3 regions of the Mesorhizobium sp. M0058 genome follow, and region 2 is predicted to be linked to each of the others. Evidence: predicted binding sites of a transcription regulator. Region 2 holds the regulator's gene; each other region holds the start of a gene.
What was found. Region 2 encodes LexA, which represses DNA repair genes until DNA is damaged. Its sites were predicted from a motif close to TGTTCNNNNTGTGTTCNG; they were not measured.

Region 1: a site for LexA is predicted at 2,379-2,396, ahead of NKJ75_RS19650 (putative DNA modification/repair radical SAM protein). Genes of this name have one in related genera too.
Region 3: a site for LexA is predicted at 2,154-2,171, ahead of recA (recombinase RecA). Genes of this name have one in related genera too.

Annotation. Positions count from the first base shown of each region.
Region 1 is NZ_JAMYUQ010000011.1:8,479-14,307, reverse strand. It holds gene NKJ75_RS19660 (aspartate aminotransferase family protein) at 1-745, shown strand, start outside; gene NKJ75_RS19655 (glutamine synthetase family protein) at 781-2,166, shown strand; gene NKJ75_RS19650 (putative DNA modification/repair radical SAM protein) at 2,398-3,633, shown strand; gene NKJ75_RS19645 (UdgX family uracil-DNA binding protein) at 3,636-5,105, shown strand; gene NKJ75_RS19640 (glycerate kinase type-2 family protein) at 5,201-5,829, opposite strand, start outside.
Region 2 is NZ_JAMYUQ010000009.1:228,209-234,037, reverse strand. It holds gene NKJ75_RS17700 (ComEC/Rec2 family competence protein) at 1-1,435, shown strand, start outside; gene lexA (transcriptional repressor LexA) at 1,429-2,211, opposite strand; gene NKJ75_RS17690 (GntR family transcriptional regulator) at 2,415-3,179, opposite strand; gene kynU (kynureninase) at 3,348-4,592, shown strand; gene kynA (tryptophan 2,3-dioxygenase) at 4,698-5,534, opposite strand; gene NKJ75_RS17675 (AMP-binding protein) at 5,531-5,829, opposite strand, start outside.
Region 3 is NZ_JAMYUQ010000010.1:118,077-123,905, forward strand. It holds gene NKJ75_RS18660 (pseudouridine-5'-phosphate glycosidase) at 14-931, opposite strand; gene NKJ75_RS18665 (carbohydrate kinase family protein) at 1,002-1,946, opposite strand; gene recA (recombinase RecA) at 2,230-3,333, shown strand; gene alaS (alanine--tRNA ligase) at 3,604-5,829, shown strand, end outside.

The DNA of each region.
Region 1 (5,829 bases), on a different contig from region 2:
TGTCGCCGCGCTGCAAGCAGCGCTCAAGGACAAGGATGTCGCCTGCGTCATTGCTGAGCCGGTGCTGACCAATTCCTGCATGGTGCTGCCCGATCCGGGTTTTCACGACGCCTTGCGCAAACTGACGCGCGCGGCCGGAACGCTGCTTCTGATAGACGAGACGCACACGATTTCGACTGGACCCGGCGGCTACACCAGGAAATTCGGGCTGCAGCCCGACCTGTTCGTGCTGGGCAAGCCGATCGCCGGCGGAGTGCCGGCAAGCGTGTGGGGCATGAGCGACGAGGTCGCCTCGCGCTATGCCGACTACAATCGAACCAAGGAGCCGGGCTATTCCGGCATGGGCACGACGCTGTCGGCGAACCCGCTGCAGTTCGCAGCCATGCGCGCAACGCTCGAAGAGGTGATGACGCAGGAGAATTATGCCCGGATGGATCGCCTCGCCCTGCGGCTCGATGCCGGGCTGACCGGCGTCATCGATCGCTACAATCTGCCCTGGCATGTCGCCCGCGTCGGCGCCCGCGTCGAGTTCATCTGCGCCCCTGGCCCGCTCAGGAACGGCGCCGAAGCCGAGACTGCCCATGCGCCGGAGCTTGAGGCGGCTATCCATGTCGCGCTGGTCAACCAGGGCGTGCTGATCGCGCCCTTTCACAACATGATGCTGATCTCACCGGCCACCACCGGCGCCCAGGTCAACCGGCTGATCACCGCCTTCGCCACGGTTGCGGCAAGGCTGACGGCATGAGACAAGCTGCCAAGCCAAACTCGAGTACACTAATCATGACTTCACCTTCGGGCTCGACGCCCGCCGAGGCGCAAGCCTTTCTCGACGCCCATCCCGAAATCGAAGCCTTCGATATCGTCTTGACCGACGCCAACGGGGTCGGCCGCGGCAAGATCGTGCGCCGGCATGAGCTGAAAAGCATCTTCGAGGGCGGCCGCCACATGCCGATCTCGATCCTCGGCCTCGACATCACCGGCGAGGATGTGCACGAAACCGGGCTGATCTGGACGACTGGAGACGGCGATCTCAGGGCATGGCCGATCCCCGGCACGCTGGTGCCGCTTTACGGCACGAACCCGCCGCGCGGCCAGTTGCTGATGGCGATGTACCATCTCGAGGGACAGCCTATGTCGTCGGACCCACGGCTGGCGCTGGCCAGGCAGGTCGACATCTTGGCGGCCAAGGGCCTCTATCCCGCCGGCGCCTTCGAACTCGAATTTTTCCTGCTTGCCAATGAGCGTGACGCCGACGGCAAGGTAAAACCGGCGGACGCCGTGCTCGACGGCCGCCGCTCGGCCAAGACGGAAGTCTATTCCGTCGACCATCTGCACGGCATGGAGCCGTTGTTTTCCGACATCTATGCCGCGGCTAAGGCGCAAGGCATTCCGGCCGAAACGGTGATTTCGGAATACGCGCCCGGCCAGTACGAGCTGACGCTGAATTACCGCAAGGATGTCATGCGGGCGGCCGACGACCTCGTCATGTTGAAGCGGCTGGTGCGGGCGCAGGCGCGCCGCCATGGTGTTACCGCCTGCTTCATGGCCAAGCCGATCGAAAAATATGCCGGCTCCGGCATGCATTTCCATGTTTCGCTGCAGGACAAGAACGGCCGCAACGTTTTTGCCGAAGCCGGCGGCGAAAGCTGGTCGCTGCCGCTGCTGCAGGGGCTCGGCGGGCTGATCCAGACCATGGCCGAATCGATGCTGGTGTTTGCGCCGCACGCCAATTCCTGGCGGCGCTTCGTCTCGCAGTCCTATGCGCCGGTGGCGCCGACCTGGGGCGTCAACAACCGTTCGGTGGCGCTGCGCGTGCCGGCCGGCGACGCCAAGAACCGGCGCATCGAGCACCGGCCGTCGGGCGTCGACGCCAATCCCTACCTGATCGCGGCAACGGTGCTGGCCGGCATCATCAAGGGTCTGGACGAAGGCCTCGACCCCGGCCCTGAAACCACTGGGAATGGCTATGAAGCCGCTGTCACGCGCACGACCATGCCGGTCGACTGGCGCGCCGCGATCGAGGCGGCGCGGGCCTCGAGCTTCCTGAAAGAGGCGCTTGGCGAGGATCTGCATCGCACCTTCGTGGCGATCAAGCAGTCGGAGTATCTGCGCGTCGCGCGTACGGTGAGCGAGCTGGACTACCACCTCTACCTGCACGAGGTCTGAGAGACCGTTTCGAAATTCTACTCCGGCGGCCATCGATGGTGGTTTCTGCGCTTCCGATGCTCACGGACCAAATGTCCGCTGCGCTTCGGTTCTCGAAACCACCACCATATGACTCGCCAGAGCGAATTTCGAAACGGTCTCTGATTGCCCTGACGGCGGGCGGCGATCACTTTTTCGCCGCCTGCATCAAATGAGGTGGCGCTGCAGCCTTCAAGAACATATCATGAACAGATGAGCGCGCCCACCGTCCGTGAAAAGCTGGCAATCCTGTCTGACGCCGCCAAATACGACGCCTCCTGTGCTTCGTCCGGCTCGGCGAAGAAGGATTCGCTCCAATCCGGCGGTATCGGCTCCACAGAAGGCATGGGCATCTGCCATTCCTACGCGCCGGATGGCCGCTGCATTTCGCTCCTGAAAATCCTGCTCACCAATTTCTGCATTTACGATTGCAGCTACTGCATCAACCGCTCGTCATCGAATGTGCGCCGCGCCCGCTTTAGCATCGACGAGGTGGTGCAGCTGACCATGGACTTTTATCGGCGCAACTACATCGAAGGCCTGTTCCTGTCCTCCGGCGTCATCCGTTCGCCCGACGAGACCATGGCCGAAATGGTGGAAGTGGCGCGGCGGCTGCGGCTGGACGAAAAATTCTCCGGCTATATTCATCTGAAGACCATTCCGGAAAGCTCGGCCGAACTGGTCGAGCAGGCCGGGCTCTACGCCGATCGGCTGTCTATCAACGTCGAACTGCCGACCGATGAGGGCGTCAAGAAACTGGCGCCGGAGAAGAAGCCGGAAACGATCCGGCTTTCCATGGCGAACCTGCGCCGGAAGATGGAGGAAAAAGCCGAGCCGACGCTGAGGACCAAGAAGCGCGAACGCTTTGCGCCCGGAGGTCAGTCGACGCAGATGATTGTCGGCGCCGACAAAACATCCGACGACGGCATTTTGCACACCAGCGCGCGGCTCTATGGCAGCTATCACCTGCGGCGCGTCTATTATTCCGCCTTCAGCCCGATCCCGGATTCGTCATCGTCGCTGCCGCTGCAAAAACCGCCGCTGATGCGCGAGCACCGGCTCTATCAGGCCGACTGGCTGATGCGTTTCTACGGCTTTTCGCAGCCGGAAATCCTCGCCGGCAGCAGCGACGGCATGCTCGATCTCGCCATTGACCCCAAGCTCGCCTGGGCTTTGCGCAATCGGGCGAGGTTTCCCGTCGACATCAACCGCGCCGACCGCGAAGCGCTGCTGCGGGTTCCGGGTCTGGGCACCAAGGTGGTGGCGAAGATCCTTGAAACCCGCCGCCACCGACGCATGCGGCTGGAAGATGTCGGACGGATCTGCCATTCGATCGCCAAGCTGAGGCCCTTCATCATCGCCGAAGGCTGGTCGCCGGGCGGACTCACCGACAAGACAGGCCTGCGCGACACGATCGTAAAGTCCTGCGAACAACTGTCGCTGTTTTGACCATGCAGCCGGCTCAGCTCGACCTTGCCCGATACACTGTCCGGCTAGCGAGCCAGACCGATTTCGCCGGTTGGCGCGATGCGGCACGGCGTCTGGCGCTGAATGAGGTCCGGCCTGAGGATATTAGTTGGGGTGTCGGGTCCGACGCCAATGATCCTCAAGATGCCTTGCCGGCGGTGCCAGAGGACGCGCAGCTTACCGTCCCGCGCGAGTTCATCGCCCATGCCGAAACCGCCTTCTGCCACTCCGACCCCGGCCGGTTTGCCTTTCTCTACTGGATGCTTTGGCGCCTGCGCACCGAGCCGAAACTGCTGGCGATCGCATCCGATCCCGACACCAGGCGGCTCGAAGCCATGGAAAAGGCGGTGCGGCGCGACAGCCATAAGATGCATGCCTTCGTACGCTTCCGGAAGATCGGCGACGGCGAGAACGAGCGCTACGTCGCCTGGTTCGAGCCGGAGCATTTCATTGTCGAGCGCAACGCGGATTTCTTCGTCCGGCGGTTCACCGGCATGCGCTGGACCATTCTGACGCCCTATGCCTCCGCCGACTGGAACGGCGAAAGGCTGGCGATCGGGCCGGGTGCGGCCAAGGGCGATGCACCCGATCAGGACGACACCGAGGCGTTGTGGCGGACCTATTTCGAAAACATCTTCAACCCGGCGCGGCTCAAGGTGAAGGCGATGCAGAAGGAGATGCCGAAGAAATATTGGCGGAACCTTCCCGAGGCCTCGCTCATTCCAGATCTGATCGCAGGAGCGGACGAGGCCGCCAGGGATATGATTGCCAGACTGCCGACAACGCCGGCGCCGCACCACGCCAAGCTGCAGGCAAGACATTGGCCGAAGCCCGAGCCGGCCGAGGCGCCGGATGAAGACGATGCCAAGACGATTTCCGATTTGCGCGAGGCTGCAAAGGGTTGTCGTCGCTGCCCGCTCTGGCGCGACGCGACACAGACCGTGTTCGGCGAGGGGCCGGATGACGCCAAAGTGGTCTTCGTCGGCGAACAACCTGGCGATCAGGAAGATCTCGCCGGCAAACCTTTTGTCGGGCCAGCGGGCAAAGTGTTCGATGCGATTCTCGATGACGCAGGCGTCGACCGGCAAAAAGTCTACGTCACCAACGCCGTCAAGCACTTCAAGTTTGAGCCGCGCGGCAAGCGCCGCATCCACTCGAAGCCAAATACCGGCGAAGTCCAGGCCTGCCGCTGGTGGATCGGCCGGGAGCTTGAGCTGATCAAGCCGGACCTCGCCGTGGCGCTTGGGGCAACGGCGGCGTTGTCGCTGCTGGGCAAGGCCATTGCCGTGACGAAAATGCGCGGCCAGTTGATCGAACGCGAGGATGGCTTGCGCGTGTTCATCACCATCCACCCCTCCTTTATCCTGCGCATTCACGAGCCGACGGACAAGGAGGCTGAGCGCGAGCGGTTCCTAAAGGATATGAAAGAGGTGAAGCGGCTGATGGGGTCGTGAGATGAGCGAAAGCCTCAGCGACGAAGCTGAGTTGCTTCAGCCAATCACCTACGGTCGTGAATCCAACGTTGGAAACTTCGGCCGCCACGGCCGAATTAACTGATCAGGATTGCCCTCAGATCATTCACATTCGTACCCGTCGGCCCCGGCACGAACAGATCGCCGATCGCGTTGAACGCCGTCCAGGCATTGTTGCCGGCCAGCATCGCCTTGGCGTCGACGCCGGCGGCACGCATGCGCGAGACGGTCGAGCCATCGGCAAAGGCGCCGGCATTGTCTTCCGAGCCATCGATGCCGTCGGTATCGGCGGCCAGTGCATGAATACCTTCCGCGCCGCTGATGCCGATGGCAAAGGCGAGCAGGAATTCGGAGTTGCGGCCGCCCTTGCCCCTTTTTCCGTCAACAGGGGCCCGCAAGGTCACGGTCGTCTCGCCGCCGGACAGGATCAGCACCGGCTTTTTGAACGGCCGGTTGCGCGTCGCCACTTCGCGCGCAATGGCTGCATGCACGCCACCGACCTCGCGCGCCTCGCCCTCGATGGAATCGGAGAGGATGACGGCTTCGATGCCCTGCCGTTTTGCCTCAGCGGCTGCCGCTTCCAGCGACACGCCAGCCGAGGCGATCAGGTGCACTTCATTGCGTGAAAAGCGCTGGTCATCCAGATCTGGCGCATCGGCCTCTGGCGAGTTGATGTGCGCCATGACGGCGTCGGGCAGTTTCATGC
Region 2 (5,829 bases):
CTCCATCTCCGGCCTGCACATGGCGCTGGTTGCCGGCACCATCATGGTGTTGCTGCGTGGCGCCTTTGCGCTGTTTCCCGATTTCTCTTCGCGCCGCCCAGTCAAGAAATATGCAGCAGTGGCAGCACTCGTCTCCATCGCCGCCTATCTCGTCATTTCAGGCGTCGTGGTTGCCGCCGAGCGCAGCTTCATCATGCTGGCGGTCATGCTTGTCGCCGTGCTGTTTGATCGCGCCGCACTCACCATGCGCAATCTGGCGATCTCCGCCATTGCCGTCATCCTGGTGTCGCCGCACGAGGTGGTCGGTCCCAGCTTCCAGATGTCGTTTGCTGCCACCGCCGCCCTTGTCGGCGCCTATGCCGGCTGGGCCGATTACCGCGCCGACAAGGTGAGAACGCCGCCGGCAAAGCGCTCCTTCGTCGGCTTCCTGTCGCGAAAATTCGCGCTGGCCATGGGCAGCCTCGCCATGACCTCGATCATCGCCGGCAGTGCAACCTTGCTGTTCGCCATCTGGCATTTTCAGCGTGTGTCGCCGCTCAGCCTGATCGCCAATCTGGCCGTGATGCCGATTGTTTCGTTGATCGTCATGCCTTTTGCCGTGCTCAGCGCACTGGCGATGCCGTTCGGCGCCGACGGGCCGTTCCTCTATGTGATGGGCAAGGGTCTGATGGCGATGATCGCTATATCGGCCTGGATTTCCGAGCGCTCGCCGGTCGACGCCGTCGGGCTGATCTCCATCCGCTCGGTGCTGTTGGTGGCGGTCGCCCTCGTCATCGCCACCATGGCCACCACCTGGCTCAGGTTGGCGGCCGTGCCTTTCGCGCTGGCCGGCCTGTTGACGGTGCCGCAGGTGCTTACGCCCGACGTGCTCATATCCGAGGATGCGCATCTGGTGGCCATGCCGATCGGTGGCGGCGAACTCGCCCTCAACCGCGAACGCTCCAACGAATTCACCACGGACAATTGGAAACGGGCGCTGCGGGCCGAAACCATTATCCCACCTGAGATTTTCGAGGCAACAGATACGCGGTTCGATCTCGATCCGCTCGATCTGCCGCCCGGCTCGCCCTTCTATTGCACCGGCGATCTCTGTATCGCCCGGCACCCTTCCGGAGCCATTGTGGCGCTTGCGAAAGACCGCAAGACGGCGCGGCCGGCCTGTGCCTTCGCGAGCCTGATCGTCATCGATGACGCCACCGCCTACAATCCGTGCCGCGACCCGCTGGTGCTGGTCGTGACGAAGAAACAGCTGGCCCGCGACGGCAGCGCCGCCGTCTTCTTCGATCCGCAATCGGCAGCTGCAGCGCCAACCATCCGCTTCGCCGTCGACAAGCCGTATCGCCCCTGGCACGAGCAACGCCGCTTCTCCCGCGAAGCGCGCGGCCTGCCGCCTTACAACCAGCGTGAAAAGTACAAACCCAAGCCGGCTCAGTAGCGCCGGATCAATCCGACAAGCTTGCCCTGCACCTTCACCCTGTCCGGTCCAAAAATGCGGGTCTCGTAGGCCGGGTTGGCGGCTTCCAGGGCGATCGAGGCGCCCTTGCGGCGGAAGCGTTTCAGGGTCGCTTCCTCATCGTCGACCAACGCCACCACGATCTCGCCGGGGCTGGCTGTGTCGGCATTGCGGATGATGACCGTGTCGCCATCGAAAATGCCGGCCTCGATCATCGAATCGCCCTTGACCTCGAGCGCGTAGTGTTCGCCGCCCATGATCATATCGGGCGGCACCGAGATCGAATGGGTCTGATGCTGGATGGCGTCGATCGGCACGCCGGCGGCGATGCGTCCCATAACCGGGATTGAAATCGCGGAAACGGCATCGTCATTGCCGGCCGACATCGAACGCGACGGCGAGCCCGGCTTGATCTGGCGGCCGAGACCGCCTTGGCCCATCGCGCCTTGTCCTTGGCCGCCTTGCCCTTGGCCGGTTTGACCAAGACTGCCCTGAATCACGCTCGGCGAAAACTTCCTCGCCGCATTGAGGCCTGGTGCGATCGAGTCGGGCAGCCGCAGCACTTCCAGCGCGCGCGCCCGGTTCGGCAGCCGGCGAATGAAACCGCGCTCCTCAAGCGCCGTGATCAGGCGGTGGATGCCGGACTTGGAGGCGAGGTCGAGCGCTTCCTTCATCTCGTCGAAGGACGGCGGGATTCCGCTCTCCTTCAGGCGTTCATGGATGAACATCAGAAGCTCATGTTGTTTGCGCGTCAGCATCGCGGCCCCCAAGGGTTCTGAAATCAGAATCAGAAAAAACAAACCCAGAACAAACACTATCTGTTCCAGTTGTGTTCCGCAACCTTTTAAAGTTTAATGAATGTGTTGACGTTTTGTTCAGCGTAACGTTCGGCGCTGCGGGCGCCGCCTGCGCCCATTTGCCGGCAACGGGTGAAACGAAGCCAAAGTGCCCTGCGCGTCGGCTACGACCGCCGCTTCCTTTTCGGACGGGGCTGCGCAGCATCCGCGCCGGGTTCGCTCTGGGCATAGACCTGCAGCGTGTAGCCGATGTGAGCGGTCATCAGAGTTTTCGCACGTTCGACGTCGCGATCGAGGGCCGCTTCCATCAGGGCGGTATGGTGTTCGATCGCCACGGCGTCGCGCAGGGCCGCCACGGCCTTCCGGTGTCCATCCGTGCGGCCGGCGGCGGCGCGCAGCGTCGGGACCAGACCCAGAAAGCGGTGATGGCGATGCAATTGGTCGGAAATCGTCGCATTGAAGCGCAGCAGCCAGCTGGATGTCGCGGCACTGAGCAGCGCCGCATGGAAGGCATCGTGTTTTTCGTACCACGCGTCGACCGCATCATCCGATGGATCGTCGAGAACAGACCCGCACCGTGAGAGACGATAGTGGGCGGCAACGACCGCGTCTTCCCACTCACGGTCGCCCTTCTCGATCGATTCCACCAGCAGGGGCAGTTCGACCACCAGCCGCGCACGCGCCAAATCCTCGAGCTCCGCCCGAGAGGCGGGAGCGACCGCAAACCCGCGGTTGCTGATGGCGGTCACAAGCCGTTCCGCCTCCAGCCGCGACAGCGCCTCGCGCAACGGCGTCCAGCCGATGCCGTAGGTGTTGCGCAGCGTGCTCAGCTTCAACGGCGCGGCAGGCGCCAGCCGGGTCGCAAGAATATCGCGCCTGAGCAGGCGATAGGCCACTTCCGTCTTCGAGGTCTGCTCGTCATCCAGCATCGTGATCCATCAGACATAAACGCTCGGCTGAGCATTATATATCAAAGCCTTTCAATGGGTGAATTATATATAATGTTTGACAGTTCAAGGGCGACCCCTCAAGATCGCCGGCATGTTTGGGCGGGCAGGCTCCGCCGCGCGCGTTTGTCCATGGAGGGGCGCCGAATCATGATGACACCCGATCTCGCTGCAATCGAAGCAATGGATGCCGCCGATCCGCTGCGCTCCATGCGCGAACGCTTTGTCTTGCCGCAAGGCGTGATTTATCTCGACGGCAATTCCCTGGGTGCCGCGTCACCAGCCGTCTTCAGCGAATTGCAGCAGGCCGCCACGCAGGAATGGGCGCACGACCTCATTCGCGCCTGGAACACGGCTGGCTGGTTCAACATGCCAGTGGAACTGGGAGATCAGCTCGGACGACTGATCGGCGCGGCTGACGGGCAGACGGTGGTCTGCGACACAACCTCGATCAACATCTACAAGCTGCTGCACGCAGCGCTCGGCATGCGGCCGGATCGGTCGGTCATCGTTGCCGAGGGCGACAGTTTCCCGACCGACCTCTACATGGCCGAAGGCGTCGCCTCCACCCGGCCGAGAACGCGGCTGCGGCTGGAGGGCGTCGACGCGGCCGCAATCGAGGAGCTGATCGACGACAGCGTTGCCGTCATCCTGGTCAACCACGTCAACTACAAATCCGGCCAGTTGCGCGACATGCCGGCGCTGACGCGCAAGGCACATGACGCCGGCGCGCTGATCATCTGGGATCTCTGCCACACCGCCGGCGCCTTGCCGGTCGAACTCGACCGTGCCAATGCCGATTTCGCTGTCGGCTGCACCTACAAATACCTCAATGGCGGCCCGGGCTCGCCGGCCTTCATCTACGCGGCCGAGCGCCACCATGGTGATATCAGGCAGCCGCTCAGCGGCTGGTGGGGCCATGCGCGGCCCTTTGCCTTCGAGCAGGGCTTTGCCGTCGGCAGCGGCATCCGCCGCTTCCTGTGCGGAACGCAGCCGGTGCTGTCGATGCGGGCGCTCAAGGGCGCGCTCGATATCTGGAACGACGTCGACATGGCGGCGGTGCGCAGAAAAAGCATCGCACTGACCGACCTGTTTATCCAGCTCGTCGAAGCCAGATGCGGCGCCTACGGCCTTGAACTCGAAAGCCCGCGCGACGGCAGCCAGCGCGGCAGCCAGGTGTCGTTCCTCCACCCGCATGGCTACCAGGTGATGCGGGCGCTGATCGAGCGCGGCGTGATCGGCGATTTTCGGGCGCCGTCGACCATCCGTTTCGGCTTCACGCCGCTCTATGTCGGTTATGGCGATGTCTGGCAGGCGGTCGAAGCGCTGGAGGATATTTTGCGCACCGGCGCCTGGCAGGACGCCCGCTTCGCGGTGAAGACCGCGGTTACGTGAGAAACTAGAGCAATTTCAGGAAAAGTGTGAAGCGGTTTTCCGTCCGAAATTGCGTCAATCAAAGAGCTAGAGCATTTCGCCGTTTCCGTTAAACGGTGAAATGCTCTAGAGCCGGGTGCGGACCGTCCAGAGCTCCGGAAACAGCACGACCTCCAGCATCTTCTTCAGATAGGAGGCGCCTGAGGTGCCGCCCGTGCCGCGCTTCAAGCCGATGATGCGCTCGACCGTGGTGACGTGGTTGAAGCGCCAGCGGCGGAAATAATCCTCGAAGTCGACCAGCTTCTCGGCCAGTTCGTAGAGCATCCAGTAGCGCTGCGGGTCGCGGTAGACGGTTTGCCAGGCAGCCAGCACTTCTTCGTTCTCGACGCGCGTCTCGCGCCAGTCCGTGCGACTGGCGTCGGCGCCGATGTCGAAGCCATTGCGCGCCAAAAGCAGAAGCGCCTCATCATAGAGCGACGGCGTGGCCAGGATGGCTTCCAGCCTGTCCGTAAGGTCGGGCCGGTGCTTGTGCGGCCCGAGCATGGCAAGGTTGCGGTTGCCGGCCATGAACTCGATAGCGCGGTACTGCCACGACTGGAAGCCCGAGGATTGGCCGAGCGCGTCGCGAAACTCGGTGTATTCGCTTGGCGTCATCGTGCGCAGCACGTCCCAGGCATTGTTGAGCTGCTCGAAGATGCGCGCGACGCGAGACAGCATCTTGAAGCTCGGTTCGAGGCGGTCGGCGCGGATAGAGCGGATCGCGGCGCCGATCTCGTGTAAAGCGAGCTTCATCCACAATTCCGATGTCTGATGCTGGATGATGAACAGCATCTCGTCATGGGCCGAAGACAGCGGCGCCTGCGCATCGAGCACCTTGTCCAGCTGCAGATAGTCGCTGTAGGACATCCGCTCCTTGAACGACATCTGCGCGCCATCGGACGCCGGATCGTGCGGCTTAATCAATTGCTCTTCTCCGCGCGCAACCGGAAGCGCTGGATCTTGCCGGTCTGGGTTTTGGGCAAGGCGTCGATGAACTTCACCGAACGCGGATATTTGTAGGGCGCGATCGTTGCCTTGACGTGGTCCTGCAGGCGTTTGACGGTCAATGCGTCCGGCGAAACACCTTGCACAAGCACGATATGCGCCTCGACGATCTGGCCGCGTTCACCGTCCTCGGCGCCGGTCACCGCGCATTCGGCGACGTCGGGATGCGAGAGCAGCGCCGCTTCGACCTCGGGGCCGGCGATGTTGTAGCCGG
Region 3 (5,829 bases), on a different contig from region 2:
GACGTAGGCGATCCTACAGCGCCTTCGCAATCCTCGCCGCCAACCGCGCATTGTTCTCGACCAGCGCGATGTTGGTCTTCAAGCTCCGGCCGCCGGTCAGGTCGAGGATTTTGCCCAGCAGGAACGGCGTCACCGCCTTACCGGTCACATTCTGCGCCTCGGCCGCCTTCTGCGCGGCCTCGATATAGCCGGCCATCTCGTCGGCCGGGATTTCATCGTCCTGCGGCACCGGGTTGGCGATCAGCATGCCGCCGACCAGGCCAAGTGCCGCCCTGGTCTTGTAGAAATGCGCGATCTCTTCCGGTCTGTGCAGGGTCAGCGGCGCGCGGAACGGGGAATGCCGCGACCAGAAGGCCGGCATCGTCTCGCAGCCATGGCCAATCACCGGCACGCCGCGCGTCTCCAGCACTTCCAGCGTCTTTTCGATGTCGAGGATCGCCTTGGCGCCGGCCGAGACGACGATGACCGGCGTGCGCGCCAACTCGTCGAGATCGGCCGAGATGTCGAAGCTCTTTTCCGCGCCCTTGTGGACGCCGCCAATGCCGCCGGTGGCGAACACCTTGATCCCGACCATGTCGGCCGCGATCATGGTGGCGGCGACCGTGGTGCCGCCGGTGCGGCCTTGCGCCACCGCAAAGCCGAGATCGGCGCGCGACAGCTTCATGGCGTCGCCGGTCATCGCCAGCGACTCGCGCTCGCCGTCGGACAGCCCGATCTTGATGCGGCCGGCAACCACGGCGATCGTCGCCGGCACCGCGCCATTGTCCAGGATGATCTTTTCGACATTGGCGGCCATGGCGCCATTGTCGGGGTAAGGCATGCCATGGGTGATGATGGTGCTTTCCAGCGCCACGACGGGGCGGCCAGCGGCGAGCGCCTCGGCCACGGGCGCGTGGATGTCGATGAAGGGGCGGGCGCTTTGCGGTGTCATGATGGTCTCCGATCCGGAGATCCGCGCGTCCGCTTGGACGTCGCGCTCCGGCAATGGCAATTGGCCGCCCTCATGCCATTTCCTGTGCGTCGGGTACAAGAGCCAGTGCCTCGGTGAAGGTCGCGGCGGTGAAGGCCGGCACGGCATCCGAACTTTCGATGGCGAGCGTCGCCGCGGCAACGCCTTCGCGGAGGGCCTGGCGCAATGCCAGGCCGCGCAGCAGGGCAGCGATGGTGGCGCCGGCCAGCGCGTCGCCGGCGCCGGTGACGTCGGCGACTTTTCTCGGCGCCGGCGGCAGGATAGAGAAGGCGCCGGCTTCGTCGAATCCCAGCACCAGGCCGTCGCCCGCCGTCACCACGCCACTGGTGAGGCCGCTGCAGCGCAGTCCGTCGACGGTCTCGCGCTCGGTGGCATTGGCATCGACGCCGGCCAGCACCATGGCCTCGCGCCGGTTCATGAAGACCTGCGCGAGTTCCTTCAGCACCGGTATCAGCCGCACCACCTTGGCCGGCGAAATGGCGATGGCGAACACCGGCTTGCCGGCGGCGACCCCCACCAGCCGCTCCAGCGCCGTTGATGGCAGATTGGCGTCGCAGAGCACCGCATCGACCTCGGCGACCACCTCGCGCACCTTGGAGCGGCGGATCTGCTTGGGGAACGCCAAATCGTAGAGCGCCATATCGGCAAAGCCGGTGATCAGCTCGCCGTCGCGATCGATCAGCGCCGTGTAGCTCGGCGTGGTGCGGTCGAGGAACACCGCCGACAGATCGGCAATGCCGGCCTCAGTGATGGCGCGCGCAACCGTCTCGGCCGAGGCATCGCCGCCGCGCACCGACAAAAGCGAGGCCGAGACGCCGCGCCGCACGAGGCTGCGCAGCGCGTTGAAGACGCCGCCGCCGACATCCTCGCGCATCGTGCCGGGGTTGGACGCCGCCGGCACGTAAGCACCGGACACCTGACCGCGCCGGTCGATATGGGCGCCGCCCACCGCCAGTATTTTTGCTGATTTCACCATGTAGGCGATATGACCTTTGTTATTCGAACCAGACAAGCGCTAGGCTGTGCGACGGAGCTTCGCAAGCAAGCCAGCGATTCGGGCGGAGCCAAACCGCCGGAGCGCCTGGCCCAATGGTGGATACATCCGGAAACGAAACCATGAGACAAAAAAAGAACAAATCCGGATAAAGATTGCTTTTCAGATATTTGACCCCTCTTGCCAAACGAGAACAAAAAAGGTACAAATAGGGCAGGGATTACGGATTGTCCGGCCTTCATTGACGACCAAGGGGTGATGTATCATGGCTCAGAATACTTTGCGGCTTGTAGAGGACAAAGCGGTGGACAAATCAAAGGCTCTGGACGCGGCGCTGTCGCAAATCGAGCGCGCCTTCGGCAAGGGCTCGATCATGCGGCTGGGCGCCAACGAGCAGGTCGTCGAGATTGAAACCGTGCCGACCGGATCGCTTGGCCTCGACATCGCGCTTGGCGTCGGTGGCCTGCCGCGCGGCCGCATTGTCGAGATCTACGGGCCGGAAAGCTCGGGCAAGACGACACTGGCGCTGCACACAGTTGCCGAAGCCCAGAAGAAGGGCGGTATCTGCGCCTTCGTCGATGCCGAGCATGCGCTCGACCCGGTCTATGCCCGCAAGCTCGGCGTGGACCTCGAAAACCTGCTGATCTCGCAGCCCGACACCGGCGAGCAGGCGCTGGAAATTTGCGACACGCTGGTGCGTTCCGGCGCCATCGACGTTCTGGTGGTCGATTCGGTGGCCGCCCTGACGCCGCGCGCTGAAATCGAGGGCGAGATGGGCGATTCGCTGCCCGGTCTCCAGGCTCGTCTGATGAGCCAGGCGCTGCGCAAGCTGACCGCCTCGATCTCGCGCTCCAACACCATGGTCATCTTCATCAACCAGATCCGCATGAAGATCGGCGTCATGTTCGGTTCGCCGGAAACCACGACCGGCGGCAACGCGCTGAAATTCTACGCTTCGGTGCGCCTCGACATCCGCCGCATCGGCTCGGTCAAGGACCGCGACGAGGTCGTCGGCAACCAGACCCGCGTCAAGGTCGTCAAGAACAAGCTGGCGCCGCCCTTCAAGGTGGTCGAGTTCGACATCATGTATGGCGAGGGCGTGTCCAAGACCGGCGAGCTGGTCGACCTCGGCGTCAAGGCCGGCGTGGTCGAGAAGTCGGGCGCGTGGTTCTCCTACAATTCGCAGCGTCTCGGCCAAGGTCGTGAAAACGCCAAACTGTTCCTGCGCGACAATCCCGACACGGCGCGCGAGATCGAACTGGCACTGCGGCAGAATGCCGGGCTGATTGCCGAGAAGTTTCTCGAGAATGGCGGCCCCGAGCGCGGCGAAAGCGACGACGGCTTCGAGGAAGAATCCGGTGCCATGTAGGGTACGGCCAGAGTTCGGCCATAAATCCGGTCTATTACCCGATGCTTAAGTAACCGAGTTCTTTAGTATTGCGTTTCAAACCGCCGGCCTTCGCGCCGGCGGTTTTCGTTTTTGGGCAGCGTGAAGCCGGCTTGGCAGTTGCCGGATTGGCCAATTCCGTGTTTCTGGACAGGGTGGGGCGTGCCCGCTAAAAGGCCAAGTCAATCTTCTAAAAAGCAGAGACCAGTGTCCGCCGGCCGTGCCGGCGGTTTTCGCGAAAAGGCAGCAGTCATGAGTGGCGTGAACGAGATCCGGTCGACATTCCTCGACTATTTCCGCAAGGAGGGCCACGAGGTCGTGGCCTCGAGCCCGCTGGTGCCGCGCAACGACCCGACGCTGATGTTCACCAATGCCGGCATGGTGCAGTTCAAGAACGTCTTCACCGGCCTGGAGAAGCGGTCCTATTCGCGCGCCACCACCGCGCAGAAAAGCGTGCGCGCCGGCGGCAAGCACAACGACCTCGACAATGTCGGCTACACCGCGCGCCATCTGACCTTCTTCGAAATGCTCGGCAATTTCTCCTTCGGCGACTATTTCAAGGAGCGCGCCATCGAACTGGCCTGGAACCTGATCACCAAGGAGTTCGGGCTGAACAAGGACAAGCTGCTGGTCACCGTCTATCACACCGATGACGAGGCGGCCGGCTTCTGGAAGAAGATCGCCGGTTTCTCCGATGACCGCATCATCCGCATCCCGACCTCCGACAATTTCTGGGCTATGGGCGACACCGGACCGTGCGGGCCGTGCTCGGAAATCTTCATCGACCGTGGCGAGCACATCTGGGGCGGCCCTCCCGGCAGCCCGGAGGAGGATGGCGACCGCTTCCTTGAATTCTGGAACCTGGTGTTCATGCAATATGAGCAGGTCACCAAGGATGAGCGCATCGACCTGCCGCGGCCGTCGATCGACACCGGCATGGGCCTGGAGCGCATGGCCTCCATCCTGCAAGGGGTGGAGAGCGTCTTCGAGACCGACCTGTTCCGTCATCTGATCGATGCGGCCTCGTCAGCGCTCGGGCAGGGCCCGGACAAGGAGACGGTCGCCTCCTTCCGCGTCATTGCCGATCATCTGCGCTCGTCCTCCTTCCTGGTTGCCGACGGCGTGCTGCCGTCGAACGAAGGCCGCGGCTATGTGCTGCGCCGCATCATGCGCCGCGCCATGCGCCATGCGCAGTTGCTCGGCGCCAAGGAGCCGTTGATGTGGAAGCTGGTGCCGGCGCTAGTGCGTGAGATGGGCCAGGCCTATCCCGAACTGCTGCGCGGCGAACAGCTGATTACCGAGACGCTGAAGCTCGAGGAGACCAGGTTCCGCAAGACGCTGGTGCGCGGCCTCGGCCTGCTCTCGGAGGCGACAGATACGCTGCACGCCGGCGATATGCTGGATGGCGAGACGGCGTTCAAGCTCTATGACACGTACGGCTTCCCGCTCGATCTGACGCAGGACGCACTGCGCCAGCGCAACATCTCGGTCGACCTTGCCGGCTTCACCCATGCGATGGAGCAGCAGAAGGCCGAAGCGCGCAAGCATTGGGCTGGCTCCGGCGACGCGGCCACCGAGACCATCTGGTTTTCTGTACGCGAGAAGGCCGGCGCCACCGAATTCCTCGGCTACGAGACCGAACAGGCGGAAGGCCTCATCCAGGCCCTGGTCAAGGACGGCAAGACAGTCGATAGCGCCGGCAAGGGCGACGCGGTGGCGGTGGTCGTCAACCAGACGCCGTTCTATGGCGAGTCGGGCGGCCAGATGGGCGACACCGGCATCATCTCCGGCGAAGGTTTCTCGATCGAGGTTTCCGACACGCAGAAAAAGGCCGACGGCCTGTTCGTGCATCTGGGCAAGGTGACGAACGGCACGGTCAAGCCAGGTGCAGCCGTCGAGCTGAAGGTTGACCATGCGCGCCGCACCCGGCTGCGTGCCAACCATTCGGCAACGCATCTGATCCATGAGGCGCTGCGCGAGGTGCTGGGCACCCATGTCGCGCAGAAAGGTTCGCTGGTCGCGCCCGAGCGCCTGCGCTTCGACATCTCGCACAACAAGCCGATCTCGGCCGAAGATCTCGAAGAGGTCGAGCGCATGGCCAACGAAATCGTCGTCCAGAACAGCCCGGTGACGACGCGCCTGATGTCGGTCGATGACGCCATTGCCGAGGGCGCCATGGCGCTGTTCGGCGAGAAATATGGTGACGAGGTGCGTGTCGTCTCGATGGGCACCGGCGTGCATGGCGCCAAGGCCAATAGACCCTATTCCGTCGAACTTTGTGGCGGCACCCATGTCCGGGCGACCGGCGATATCGGCCTGGTCCGTGTCGTCTCCGACAGCGCGGTCGCCGCCGGCGTGCGCCGCATCGAGGCGCTGACCGGCGAAGCCGCGCGCAAACATCTCGATGAGCAGGACAGGCGCCTGAAGGCAACTGCGGCCGTGCTGAAGATCTCGCCGGCCGACGTGCCGGCGCGTGTC